2 regions of the Duganella sp. GW822-FHT06D06 genome follow, and region 1 is predicted to be linked to the other one. Evidence: predicted binding sites of a transcription regulator. Region 1 holds the regulator's gene; the other holds the start of a gene.
The links. Region 1 encodes sigma-54, which starts transcription at its own class of promoters, with help from an activator protein. Its sites were predicted from a motif close to TGGCANGNAANCTGCTTT; they were not measured.

Region 1 (5,694 bases):
CCAGCGAAGTCAACAGCGAGTTCATTTCCTACGACAGCCGCACCGAACATTTCGACGTCAAGAATAACGTCTCCGGCGTCAGCAAGCCGGGCGCCGGCCGTGGCACCATGGTGATCCAGCCGACCATCCGTCCGGCCGCGCCGGCACCGGCCGCATCGACGCCGCCGGCCACGGAGAAGTAAGCATGGAGCCATCCTGCGGTAGCACCCTGATCGTGCGCGGCCTGCAAAAGACCTACGGCAAGCGCCAGGTCGTGCATGACGTGTCCCTGCAAGTCGAATGCGGCGAAGTGGTGGGCCTGCTCGGCCCCAACGGCGCCGGCAAGACCACCTCGTTCTACATGATCGTCGGCCTGGTGCCGTCGGACGCCGGCAGCATCGATATCAGCGGCACCGATATCTCGTCGCTGCCGATCCACCGCCGCGCCTCGCTCGGCTTGTCCTACCTGCCGCAGGAAGCGTCGGTGTTCCGCAAGCTGACGGTGGAAGAAAATATCCGCGCCGTCCTCGAAATTCAAAAAGTGGACGGCAAGCCTTTATCCAAGGCTGCCATTGATGAACGGCTCAATACCCTGCTGGCCGATTTGCAAATCGAAAAGCTGCGCGAGAACCAGGCGCTGTCGCTGTCGGGCGGCGAGCGCCGCCGCGTGGAGATCGCGCGCGCACTGGCGACCAATCCGCGCTTCGTGCTGCTCGACGAACCATTCGCCGGGGTCGACCCGATTGCCGTGATTGAGATCCAGCGCATCGTGCGCTTCCTCAAGGAACGCGGCATCGGCGTCCTCATTACCGATCACAATGTGCGCGAAACGCTGGGCATCTGCGACCGCGCATATATCATCAACCAGGGCACGGTATTGGCTTCAGGCCGGCCAGACGACATCATCGCCAACGAATCGGTGCGTCGCGTGTATCTGGGCGAACACTTCCGTATGTAAAACCCATGAAACAGTCTTTGCAACTGCGCACGTCGCAGCACCTCGCGCTGACACCTCAGTTGCAGCAGTCGATCCGGCTGCTGCAGTTGTCGACGCTGGAGCTGCACCAGGAACTGGAACAGCTGCTGACCGATAATCCGCTGCTGGAGCGCCTCGACGACCCGCTGGACCGCTCGCTGCGGCTGCTGTCGGACGGCGCCATCAGCCAGCAAGCCCCGGTCGGCGACGCGCCGCCCGAAGGCCCGCCCAACACCCAAGAGGCGCCGGCCGCCGACGCCGACAACTACGACGGCCCGGCCGCCGACACCGAAAGCACCAGCAGCGACGCCGACGTCGACTGGAGCGACGCCGGCCGCAGCAAGGCGCCCGACGACGAGGACTCGCGGCCGCAACTGGAGGCCAGCCACTGCACCTTGCGCGAGCACCTGATGGAGCAGATGCGGGTGACGGTGCTGGAGATGCGCGACCGCGCGCTGGTCGAGCTGATCATCGACGCGCTGGACGAAAACGGCTACCTCGAAGAATCGCTGGAAGAAATCCTGGCCCGCCTGCCGGAAGAGCTGGAACTGGAGCTCGACGAATTGCAGACCGCCTTGTCGATGCTGCAAAGCTTCGACCCGATGGGCGTGGGCGCGCGCAACGCGTCCGAATGCCTGGCGCTGCAGATCAAGCGCTTGCCGGGCATTCCGATGGTCACGCGGCGCATGGCGCTGGCCATCGTTGAAAATCATTTGACCTGGTTTGCCCAGCGCGATTTCAACAAATTGAAGAAGGCGCTGCTGTGCGACGACGAAGATTTGCGCGAAGCACAAACCGTCATCCGCCAGTGCAATCCGCATCCGGGCTCGGCGTTCGCGTCGGACGTGTCGGACTACGTGGTGCCGGACGTGATCGTCAAAAAAGCGCGCAACGGCTGGCAAGTGAGCCTGAACAACGACGTCATGCCGCGCCTGCGGGTGAACGCCATGTACGCCAACCTGCTCAAGCAGGGAAAAGGCGAGGGCGCGATGGGCGCGCAGCTGCAGGAAGCGAAGTGGCTGATCAAGAATATGCGCCAGCGTTTCGACACGATTTTGCGCGTTGCACAAGCGATAGTAGAACGACAAAAGAACTTTTTCTCCCATGGCGCGGTTGCCATGCGCCCCCTTGTGCTTCGCGAAATTGCTGATACACTGGGTCTACACGAGAGCACTATTTCTCGTGTAACAACTCAAAAATATATGCTGACCCCGCACGGTATGTTTGAGTTGAAATATTTCTTTGGCAGCCATGTCGCCACTGAAGCGGGGGGAGAAGCAAGTTCGACGGCGATACGCGCACTCATTGTGCAATTGACAGGAGCAGAAGACCCGAAAAATCCTTTATCCGACAGTAAGATTGCGGACATGCTGGGAGAACAAGGCATGGTGATTGCGCGACGCACTGTTGCCAAATATCGCGAAGCGTTGAAGATCCCGCCAGTCAGTCTCCGTAAATCTTTGTAGTTACTTGGTTCCTGCGCGCCCGGCGCTAATGGGCTCCGCACTAACCGTAAGAAGCGACATTATCTTTAGGAGTGTGTATGAATCTCACCATCAGTGGACATCATCTCGAAGTGACCTCGGCCATCCGTGAATACGTGCAGAACAAGCTGGAACGCGTCACCCGCCACTTTGATCAAGTGATTGATATTGCTGTCATCCTGACTGTAGATAACCTCAAAGAGAAAGAGAAACGCCAGAAGGCTGAAATCAACCTGCGCATGTCGGGCAAAACCGTCTACGTGGAAAGCCTGTCCCAGGACCTGTACGCCGCCATCGATACCTTGATCGACAAGCTGGATCGGCAGGTCATGAAGTACAAAGCCAAGGTCCAAGAGCACGGCCACGATGCGATCAAGCATCTCCCGGATAGCTACGAACCCGCTGCCGCCGCCCTATAACAACGGCCCCGGCACCATCAAACTAAGGGCGCAGAGGCGCCCTTTTTTGCGCCCAAATGGTTTAGAGTAAACGTTTTCCTCATTGCAACGGGCGTGGCATGAAACGAGCTAAACTATTTACGGCATGGATGCTGACTCTGGCGATGCCGGCCGCGCTGGCATGCACCGCGCCGCCGCCGGCCGTGATCGACATCGACGCCAACAGCTATTACTCGGATGCGCACCATTCCGTCATCGATCCGGTGCTGCGTGCGCGCAATATCGCCCACACCAAGCCGATCGACGACTTCCTGGCCGGGGTGGCGAAAAACGCCAGCCGGGGCGACGCCGCCTGCGCGCTGGGCTGGCTGGAGAGCTGGGCCGGGCAACAGGCCTTGCTGGGCAAGCTGTCCAGCGAACAGGCCTGGTATGTGCGCAAGTGGACCCTGGGCGGCATGGCGTTGAGCTACGCCCGCGTCAAGCCGGCCGCCAGCCCGGCGCAGCAGCAAGCCATCGAAGCCTGGTTCAAGACGCTGGCCGACGCCACCATGGCGCATGCCGACGCGCGCAGGGGCACGCGCAACAACCACTACTACTGGGAAGGCCTGGCGGTGACGGCGGTGGGCGGCGTCACGCACGACGAGCGCTACCTGGCCTGGGGCCGCAAGGTGTTCGAACATGCGATGGGTCAAGTTGCGGCGGACGGTGCGCTGCCGGCGGAGATGGAGCGCGCGGCCAAGGCCTTGCACTACCACGTGTTCGCGGCCGCGCCGCTGGTGATGAGCGCGTCCATCCTGGACCTGCGCTCGGCCAAGCTGGACCAGCTGATGCGCTACACGCTGGCCGCCGCGCAAGATCCGTCGGCGATGGAAAAGGCCACCGGTTTCGCGCAGCAGCGGGCTAACGCCAGCGAGCTGTCGTTCGCCATTATCTATGCGCGGCACGAGGGCAGGGCGGAGCTGATGCCGGCCAAGGCCAACTTCCAGCCGCGCCTCGGCGGCGACCTCAACCTGGCCAATCCGCTGGAGCATCTGGCGCCCCGCAACTCGCAGTAGAATAGGGTTTTTTCCACCACCCCAAGCACCTCATGAGCGAATACGTCCACACCAGCGTCAGCAACGGAACCGGCTTCATCACACTGGACCGGCCCAAGGCCTTGAATTCTTTGTCGCTGGCGATGGTGCGCGATATAACGCAGGCGCTGATGGCGTGGCGCGACGACAGCGGCGTGGCCGCCGTGGTCATCCGCAGCAGCAGCGAAAAGGCCTTCTGCGCCGGCGGCGACATCCGCTTCTTCTACGACGCCGGCCGCGCCACGCCGCAGGGCGGCAGCGCGCTGGTGGAAGATTTTTTCACCGAGGAATACGCGCTCAACCACCTGATCCATTTTTATCCCAAGCCCTACGTCGCGCTGATGGACGGCGTGGTCATGGGCGGCGGCATGGGCGTGGCGCAGGGCGGTCCGGACTGCCGCGTGCGCATCGTCACCGAGCGGACCAGGATGGCCATGCCGGAAGTGAACATCGGCCTGTTCCCGGATGTGGGCGGCAGCTATTTCCTGGCGCGCGCGCCGGGCAAGCTGGGCTGCTATTTGGGCGTCACCGGCGTCACCATCGGTGCGGCCGACGCGCTGCACGCGGGGCTGGCCGATCACTTTGTGCCGGGCAGCGAAATGGCGGCGCTGTCGGCGCTGCTTGAGTCGACTCCGGGCGCGGTTTTGGCCGAGGCCATCGCGGCTTTCGCGGCGCCGTTCAAGGATGCTGCCGGCGACAGCAAGCTGGCCGTCGAGCGCGCCGCCATCGATCGCCACTTCGGCGCCGCTTCGGTGCCCGCCATCGTCGCCTCGCTGACAACCGACGACAGCGCCTTCGCGCAAAAGACGCTGCAAGTGATGGCCTCCCGCTCGCCGCTGATGATGTGCGTGACGCACGAGCTGGTCCAGCGCGGCGCCGCATTGGACGTGGCCGATTGCCTGCGCATGGAGCGCACGCTGGTGCGCCACAACTTCGAGGACGGCGAAGTGATCGAAGGCGTGCGCGCGCTGGTCATCGACAAGGACAACGCGCCGCAATGGAAGCCGGCCTCGCTGGACGAGGTCGGCGAGGCGATGGTGCAACGCTTCTTCCAGCCGGTGTGGCCGGACTACGCCCACCCGCTGCGCCACCTGGACTAAGCGCCGATGGCCGTGGAACTGGACCGACTCGACATCCAGATACTGAACCTGCTGCAGGACGACGCCAGCATCCCGCTGCGGCGCATCGCCGAGCAAGTGCACGCGTCCGCCGCCACCTGCCAGCGCCGCATCGCGCAGTTGCGCGCCAACGGCGTGCTGGTCAAGGAGGTGGCGCTGGTGGACCGGGTGCGCGTCGGCCGTCCGCTGACCGCGTTCGTCACGGTGCAGCTGGAGCAGCTGAATACCTCGCTGTTGAAAATGTTTGAATCGCTGATGCGCGAAGAGCCCGACGTCATGGCCTGCTACGAAGTGGCGGGCGAATTCGACTTCATGCTGGTGGTGACGGCGGTGTCGATGGAAGCGTTCCAGGCCTTCACCCGGCGCGTGTTCACGTCGAATAACAACGTCAGCAACTACAAGAGTTTGCTGGCCATGAACTGCGCCAAGTTCGAGACCAAGGTGCCGTTGTGAAGATCGAGTAATTCTTGCAGCGGGACGGGTGAGTTTGCAATTTTGTCTCACCGCCGCTCAGTATGATGGGCCTTCCAACTTCAGGAGGGCAGCATCATGATCGACCACGTTTCCATCGGCACCCGCGCACTGCCGCGCGCCACGGATTTCTACACCGCCTGCTTCGCGCCGCTGGGCTACACCTTGCAGCACAGCGACGCCACCCAGGTGATT
Region 2 (5,694 bases), on a different contig from region 1:
CCGATCTGTAATTCGACGGTGACAATGCGTGTATTTCTGCACGACTCGTAGTGTGTAGAATCTCGGCCCTACCATTACCATCCTCTTCAGGCAGCACGTTGAAAAAATCGATACTCGCAGTAGCCATCTCCGGCGCCTTGCTGGCGCATACGTCCATCCAGGCCATCGAGCAGGCGCCGCCTTCCCAGGTCGTGTCGCCGGCACCGGCCACGCCGGTTAGATCGTCCTTTATCACGACCATCGCTGAAGCGGCCACTGAATTGACCGAAGCGATCGGCCGGCAGTCCGACATGGCGAAGCAGTTGGAGATCTATTCGAAGTTCGAATTCTCGCCTGCGCTGCGGCTCAAGCTGAAAGACGTCTTTGGCAGCGAACGGCCGTTCCCGGTTCAGCGCACCAATGGCCCCAAGGGCCAGATCACATATGCGTCGAAACTGAAGGCGCATAGCTACCTCGACGAACACGCTACGGCGTTTTCGTGGGCCGAGCTTAACGCCAAGACTGTCGTCAGCAAAGGCGGGACCGTGCTCGATACCAGCGCGACCTGGCCGTCGGTTTCCCTCGTGGGCACCACGGTCGGCGTCGCGATCGACAACATCAGCGTGGACTTCAAGCACACGCGCGCGAAGAACGGCCTTTGGTACGGAAAGGGCGGTATCAAAACCGACTCCATGGTGATACGTGGCGTCACGCCTGGCACGCCGGAAGCCAAGGAACTGTTCCGCGTCGAAGGTTTTGCCACCGGCGCCAGCACCACGCTGCGCGGTAAGCTGGTCGACCTGTCTTCCGGCTTCTCGATCCGGTCGATCATCTTTGGCGACGACCGCGTCGAGCGCGTCAACGTCGGCGTGCGCATGGTGAATATGCCGGAGCAAGCGATGGCCGATCTGGATCGAGAGTTGCGGCAGGCGCAAAGCAGCAGCCTGCCGGCGGACGCCCAGGCTGAGGTGATGTTGAGGACCATGAAGTCGTTCGGCAAGAACGCATTGACGGCTGGTTCCAGTGTGATCATCGACGATATCAGCGCCAGCTATCACGGCAACACGGCCTCGATCAAAGGCCGCGTCGATTTCGACAAAGTGGTGGACGCCGATTTCAGCGCGCCGATAGAACTGATCAAGAAGCTGATCGCGCGTTTCGAGGTGCGCCTGCCGGTCGCGATGGTGAACGACATTTCGCGCATGGTGGCGGCCAAGCAGGTGCCCCCTGCGACGCCCGATGTCGCCGGACAAATCGATACGGCGGCCAAGAACATCGCCGGCATGGTGGTCGGCAAGCTGCTGAACGAGGGCTTTGCCGTGATGGAGAAGGGCGAGCTGCGTTCGACCATCGAGATCAAGGGCGGCAAGTTGACCTTCAATGGCAAGGTGGCGCCGCTGCCGGGCATGCCGGAAGGTGATCTGGTGCAGGTCTATCAGCGCGCGCAAATAGCGCGGGCGCCTGCCAAGCAGTAAGCCCTAGCGCAGCATGTCGCCCGCGATCCAGTCCAGCACTGGCGGGCGATGCGGCTTCCAGCCCAGCTGCGCGCGGGCCCGTTGTCCGCGCACGCGGCTATTGCAACCCAGGCCGTACGAGGCCATTTCATATCCCCATTCTTCCTTGGCTTGTTCCAGCGGCCAGTCCTGCGGTTCGCCCAGGTGCAGTGCGTGGGCGATGGCGGTGGTCATGTCGCGGAACGACGCCTCGCCGCTTTCGACGAAATAGAACGCGCCCGCTTCGGTCTTCTCCAACGCCAGCAGATACAGGTCGACCACGTCGTCGATGTGGACGTTGGACCAGATATTCAAACCACGGCCCACGTGGCGCACGATGCCGCTCTTGCGGGCCTGCTTGAGCAGGCGTGGCAGCTGCACGCTGTCGCGCGGCAGCGCGCCGTGGCCGTAGATCAGCGTATTGCACAGCACCGCCGAACGCACGCCTTTGCCGGCGGCGGCCAGCACCAGGTCGTCGATGGCGACGCGCGCGGCCTTGTCGGCGGTGGGGGCGGGGAGTTGGTCTTCGAAGTAGATGCGGTCCGTGCTTTCGCCGCCGGCGGCGTCGCCGACGATGCTGGAACCGCTGGTGTGCAGGAATACCTTGCCGGAGTCGGCCAGCGCTTCGATGAAGGCTTCAACGGCGGCGCGGTTGTCGCTGCTGGCGGCGTTGATGACGGCGTCCGCCGCCTGCGCCTGGGCGATCAGCAGATCGCGGTCGTTCAGGGTGCCGACCACGCCGGTTACGCCGATGCTGGCCAGTTCCGCCAGCTGTTCCGGCTTGCGCACCAGGCCCGTTACCTGATGGCCTGCGCGTACCAGTCCCGCTGCGATCGAACCGCCGATGAAACCTGCTGCGCCAGTGACGAATACTTTCATGCTGTGCTCACTTAATCAAATCGAGAAGCACACAGTATGAGGATGAACGCCGCGCGCAAATAGCCCGCGCGGCGCAAAGTACTCTTGATTGCCGGTCAAATATTAGGCTTGAACCTTGCGCTGTTTGCGCTTGGCGACCACGCCCAGCAGGGCCAGTCCGCCCAGCAGCATGGCGTAGGCGTCCGCTTCCGGCACAGGTGCGGCGGCCACGGCGAAGGACAGGTTGTCGGCGTAGCCGTCGTTGTAGGAGCCGGCTTCGCGGGCCATGGTCAGCGTGATGCCGACGGTGAACGCACCGACCGGGATGTAGCCTTGCTTGTCGCTCAGCAGCAAACCAGTGTGGTTGGCGCGATCGGTATTGGAGACAGGGCCGAGGCTGACCCGGGTCAGCGCATTGCCGCCGCTGCCGAAGAAGGTGGCGGTCAGCTTGGCGTTGTCGTTCTGCGATTCATAGCCACCCAGCCAGGCCGACAGGTCGTAGCGCGATGCGCCGGTGTTGATCGCGGCGCTCAGCGACGACAGGTCGATGGTCTGGGTTGCACTCGACAGCGAGCTACCGTCGCCGCCGGCGAAGAAGTAGGTGCCGCGGTCGGACGGACCCGAATCGGATGGGGATGGGAAGCCGCCGCCAGCGCCGTATTGGACCACGGTGAACGCCGACGAAGTGTTCCAGCCCGAGGTACTGCCGGATTCGGCATTGCCGTTGGCGATCAGGTTGGCGCCGAAAGCGGTGGCGTGTGCGGCCGGAGCCAGTGCCAGGGCAACCGCCGCAGCGGCGGCAAAAGTCGAGAAGCGCATTGCTTGTCCTTAAACGGAAAATGAGAAAAGGTGATTATTTTACAAGCAAAATTGGCAAAAGTAAAACCTCGCGCTGGCTTGGCGTGCACCGTCTCGGTGCGCGGGAGACGCTTTGGTGCGAAAAATGTCATGACGGCGGATGTAGCCCGTGATTCAGCTGGCATGACGCTTGCATTACGTCAGGCATGCCCGATACCACCGCCTCCAGAGAACTCGCCGCCGGCCACAGCGCCTGGCAGGCCAGCCTCGCCCTCGGTTTTGCCGACGATGGCGGCGTCACGCGGCTGTTCGACAATCGCCACTATGGTCCGCTGCGCGTGCAGAAGGCGCTGTACCCGGAGGACGCCAAGGTGTGCCACGCCATCGTGGTCCATCCGCCGGGCGGCGTGGTGGGCGGCGATCAGCTGTCCATCGAAGTCGGCGTCGGCGCGCAGGCGCATGCCTTCCTCACCACGCCCGGCGCCGCCAAGTGGTACAAGGCCAACGGCCAGGTGTCGCGCCAGAGCGTGCGCCTGACCGTGGGCGCAGGCGCCGCACTCGAATGGCTGCCGCAAGAAACCATCTTTTTTGATACCGCTAACGTGGTGCTGGAGCAGCACGTCGAACTGGCCGCCGGCGCCACCTACATCGGCTGCGAGATCCTTTGCATGGGCCGGCGCGGCTCCGGCGAAACCTTCAACACCGGCACCGTCACCCAACGCAGCAGCATCCGCCGCGACGGTCGGTTGATCTGGTGGGAGCAGGGCGCGATGCTGGGCGGTCGGCTCGACAGTCCGCTGGCGCTGAACGGCAAGACCGTTTGCGCCACGCTGATCGCCGCCGGCAAGCAGCTCGGCGCCGCCGTGCTGTCCGAGATCCGCGCCGATATTCAAGCCGACGGCGACCACGTTTTCGGCGTTACGCAAACCAAGGGCGTGCTGGTCGCGCGCCATCTGGGCGACGACAGCGAAACCGCGCGCCGCCTGATGCTCACCGTCTGGCGCCGTTTGCGCCCACACCTGCTGGACCGCGCGGCCGTCACGCCGCGCATCTGGCAAACCTGAAGGTTAACCTGAGAAACACCATGGACCTGACACCAAGAGAAAAAGACAAGCTGCTGATTTTCACCGCCGGCATCGTGGCGGAACGCCGCCTCGCGCGCGGCCTGAAGCTGAACTATCCGGAAGCGGTGGCGCTGATCACCTGCGCCATCATGGAAGGTGCGCGCGACGGCAAGACCGTGGCGCAGCTGATGTCCGACGGCGCCCGCATCCTCACCCGCGCCGACGTCATGGAAGGCATCCCCGAAATGATCCCCGACATCCAGGTCGAAGCCACGTTCCCCGACGGCAGCAAGCTGGTAACCGTCCACAACCCCATCCCTTAAAGGAGGTCATCATGATCCCAGGCGAATACATACTCGAAGAGGGCGAGATCGGCCTCAATGAAGGCCGCGCCACCGCGACCGTGGTGGTGACCAACCAGGGCGACCGGCCGGTGCAGGTCGGCTCGCATTTCCATTTTTTCGAAGTCAACACGGAGCTCAAGTTCGAGCGCTGGAAGGCCTACGGCATGCGGCTCAATATCGCCGCCGGCACCGCCGTGCGCTTCGAGCCGGGCCAGCAGCGCACGGTGGAACTGGTGAAGCTGGGCGGCGATCAAAAGGTCTACGGCTTCAACGGAAAAGTCATGGGCAAGCTCGATCCCAATCCACAGAAGGGCTGACATGGCTACAATCTCGCGCCGCGCCTACTCGGAAATGTTCGGTCCCACCAAGGGCGACCGCATCCGCCTGGCGGACACCGAACTGTTTATCGAAATCGAACACGATTACGCCACCTATGGCGAAGAAGTCAAATTCGGCGGCGGCAAAGTGATCCGCGACGGCATGGGCCAGTCGCAGCGCGTGGCCGCCGACGTGATGGACACGGTGATCACCAACGCGGTGATCATCGACCACTGGGGGATCGTCAAGGCCGACATCGGCCTGAAAAACGGCATGATCGCCGCCATCGGCAAGGCCGGCAACCCGGACATCCAGCCGAATGTGACGATGGCCATCGGCGGCGCCACCGAGATCATCGCCGGCGAAGGCATGATCGTCACCGCCGGCGGGGTCGATACGCACATCCACTTCATCTGCCCGCAGCAGATCGAGGAAGCGCTGATGAGCGGCGTGACCACCATGATAGGCGGCGGCACCGGTCCCTCGGCCGGTACCTCGGCCACCACCTGCACGCCGGGACCGTGGCACCTGCACTCGATGCTGGGCGCGGCCGACGCCTTCCCGATGAACCTGGGCTTCCTCGGCAAGGGCAATGTGTCGCTGCCGGAGCCGCTGGAGGAGCAGGTGCGCGCCGGCGCCATCGGCCTGAAGCTGCACGAGGACTGGGGCAGCACGCCGGCCGCCATCGACAACTGCCTGTCGGTGGCCGACCGCATGGACGTGCAGGTGGCCATCCACAGCGATACGCTCAACGAGGGCGGCTACCTGGCCGACACGCTGGCCGCGTTCAAGGACCGCACCATCCACACCTTCCACACCGAAGGCGCGGGCGGCGGCCAT

Region 2: a site for sigma-54 is predicted at 3,308-3,325, ahead of AC1RMD_RS27150 (urease accessory protein UreD). Genes of this name have one in related genera too.

The regions. Positions count from the first base shown of each region.
Region 1 is NZ_JBXALQ010000014.1:103,729-109,422, forward strand. It holds gene lptA (lipopolysaccharide transport periplasmic protein LptA) at 1-182, shown strand, start outside; gene lptB (LPS export ABC transporter ATP-binding protein) at 185-937, shown strand; gene AC1RMD_RS22960 (RNA polymerase factor sigma-54) at 943-2,421, shown strand; gene hpf (ribosome hibernation-promoting factor, HPF/YfiA family) at 2,499-2,858, shown strand; gene AC1RMD_RS22970 (alginate lyase family protein) at 2,957-3,892, shown strand; gene AC1RMD_RS22975 (enoyl-CoA hydratase/isomerase family protein) at 3,925-5,010, shown strand; gene AC1RMD_RS22980 (Lrp/AsnC family transcriptional regulator) at 5,023-5,481, shown strand; gene AC1RMD_RS22985 (VOC family protein) at 5,578-5,694, shown strand, end outside.
Region 2 is NZ_JBXALQ010000021.1:6,287-11,980, reverse strand. It holds gene AC1RMD_RS27165 (DUF945 family protein) at 99-1,454, shown strand; gene AC1RMD_RS27160 (NAD-dependent epimerase/dehydratase family protein) at 1,458-2,351, opposite strand; gene AC1RMD_RS27155 (PEP-CTERM sorting domain-containing protein) at 2,454-3,149, opposite strand; gene AC1RMD_RS27150 (urease accessory protein UreD) at 3,335-4,192, shown strand; gene AC1RMD_RS27145 (urease subunit gamma) at 4,213-4,515, shown strand; gene AC1RMD_RS27140 (urease subunit beta) at 4,527-4,853, shown strand; gene ureC (urease subunit alpha) at 4,855-5,694, shown strand, end outside.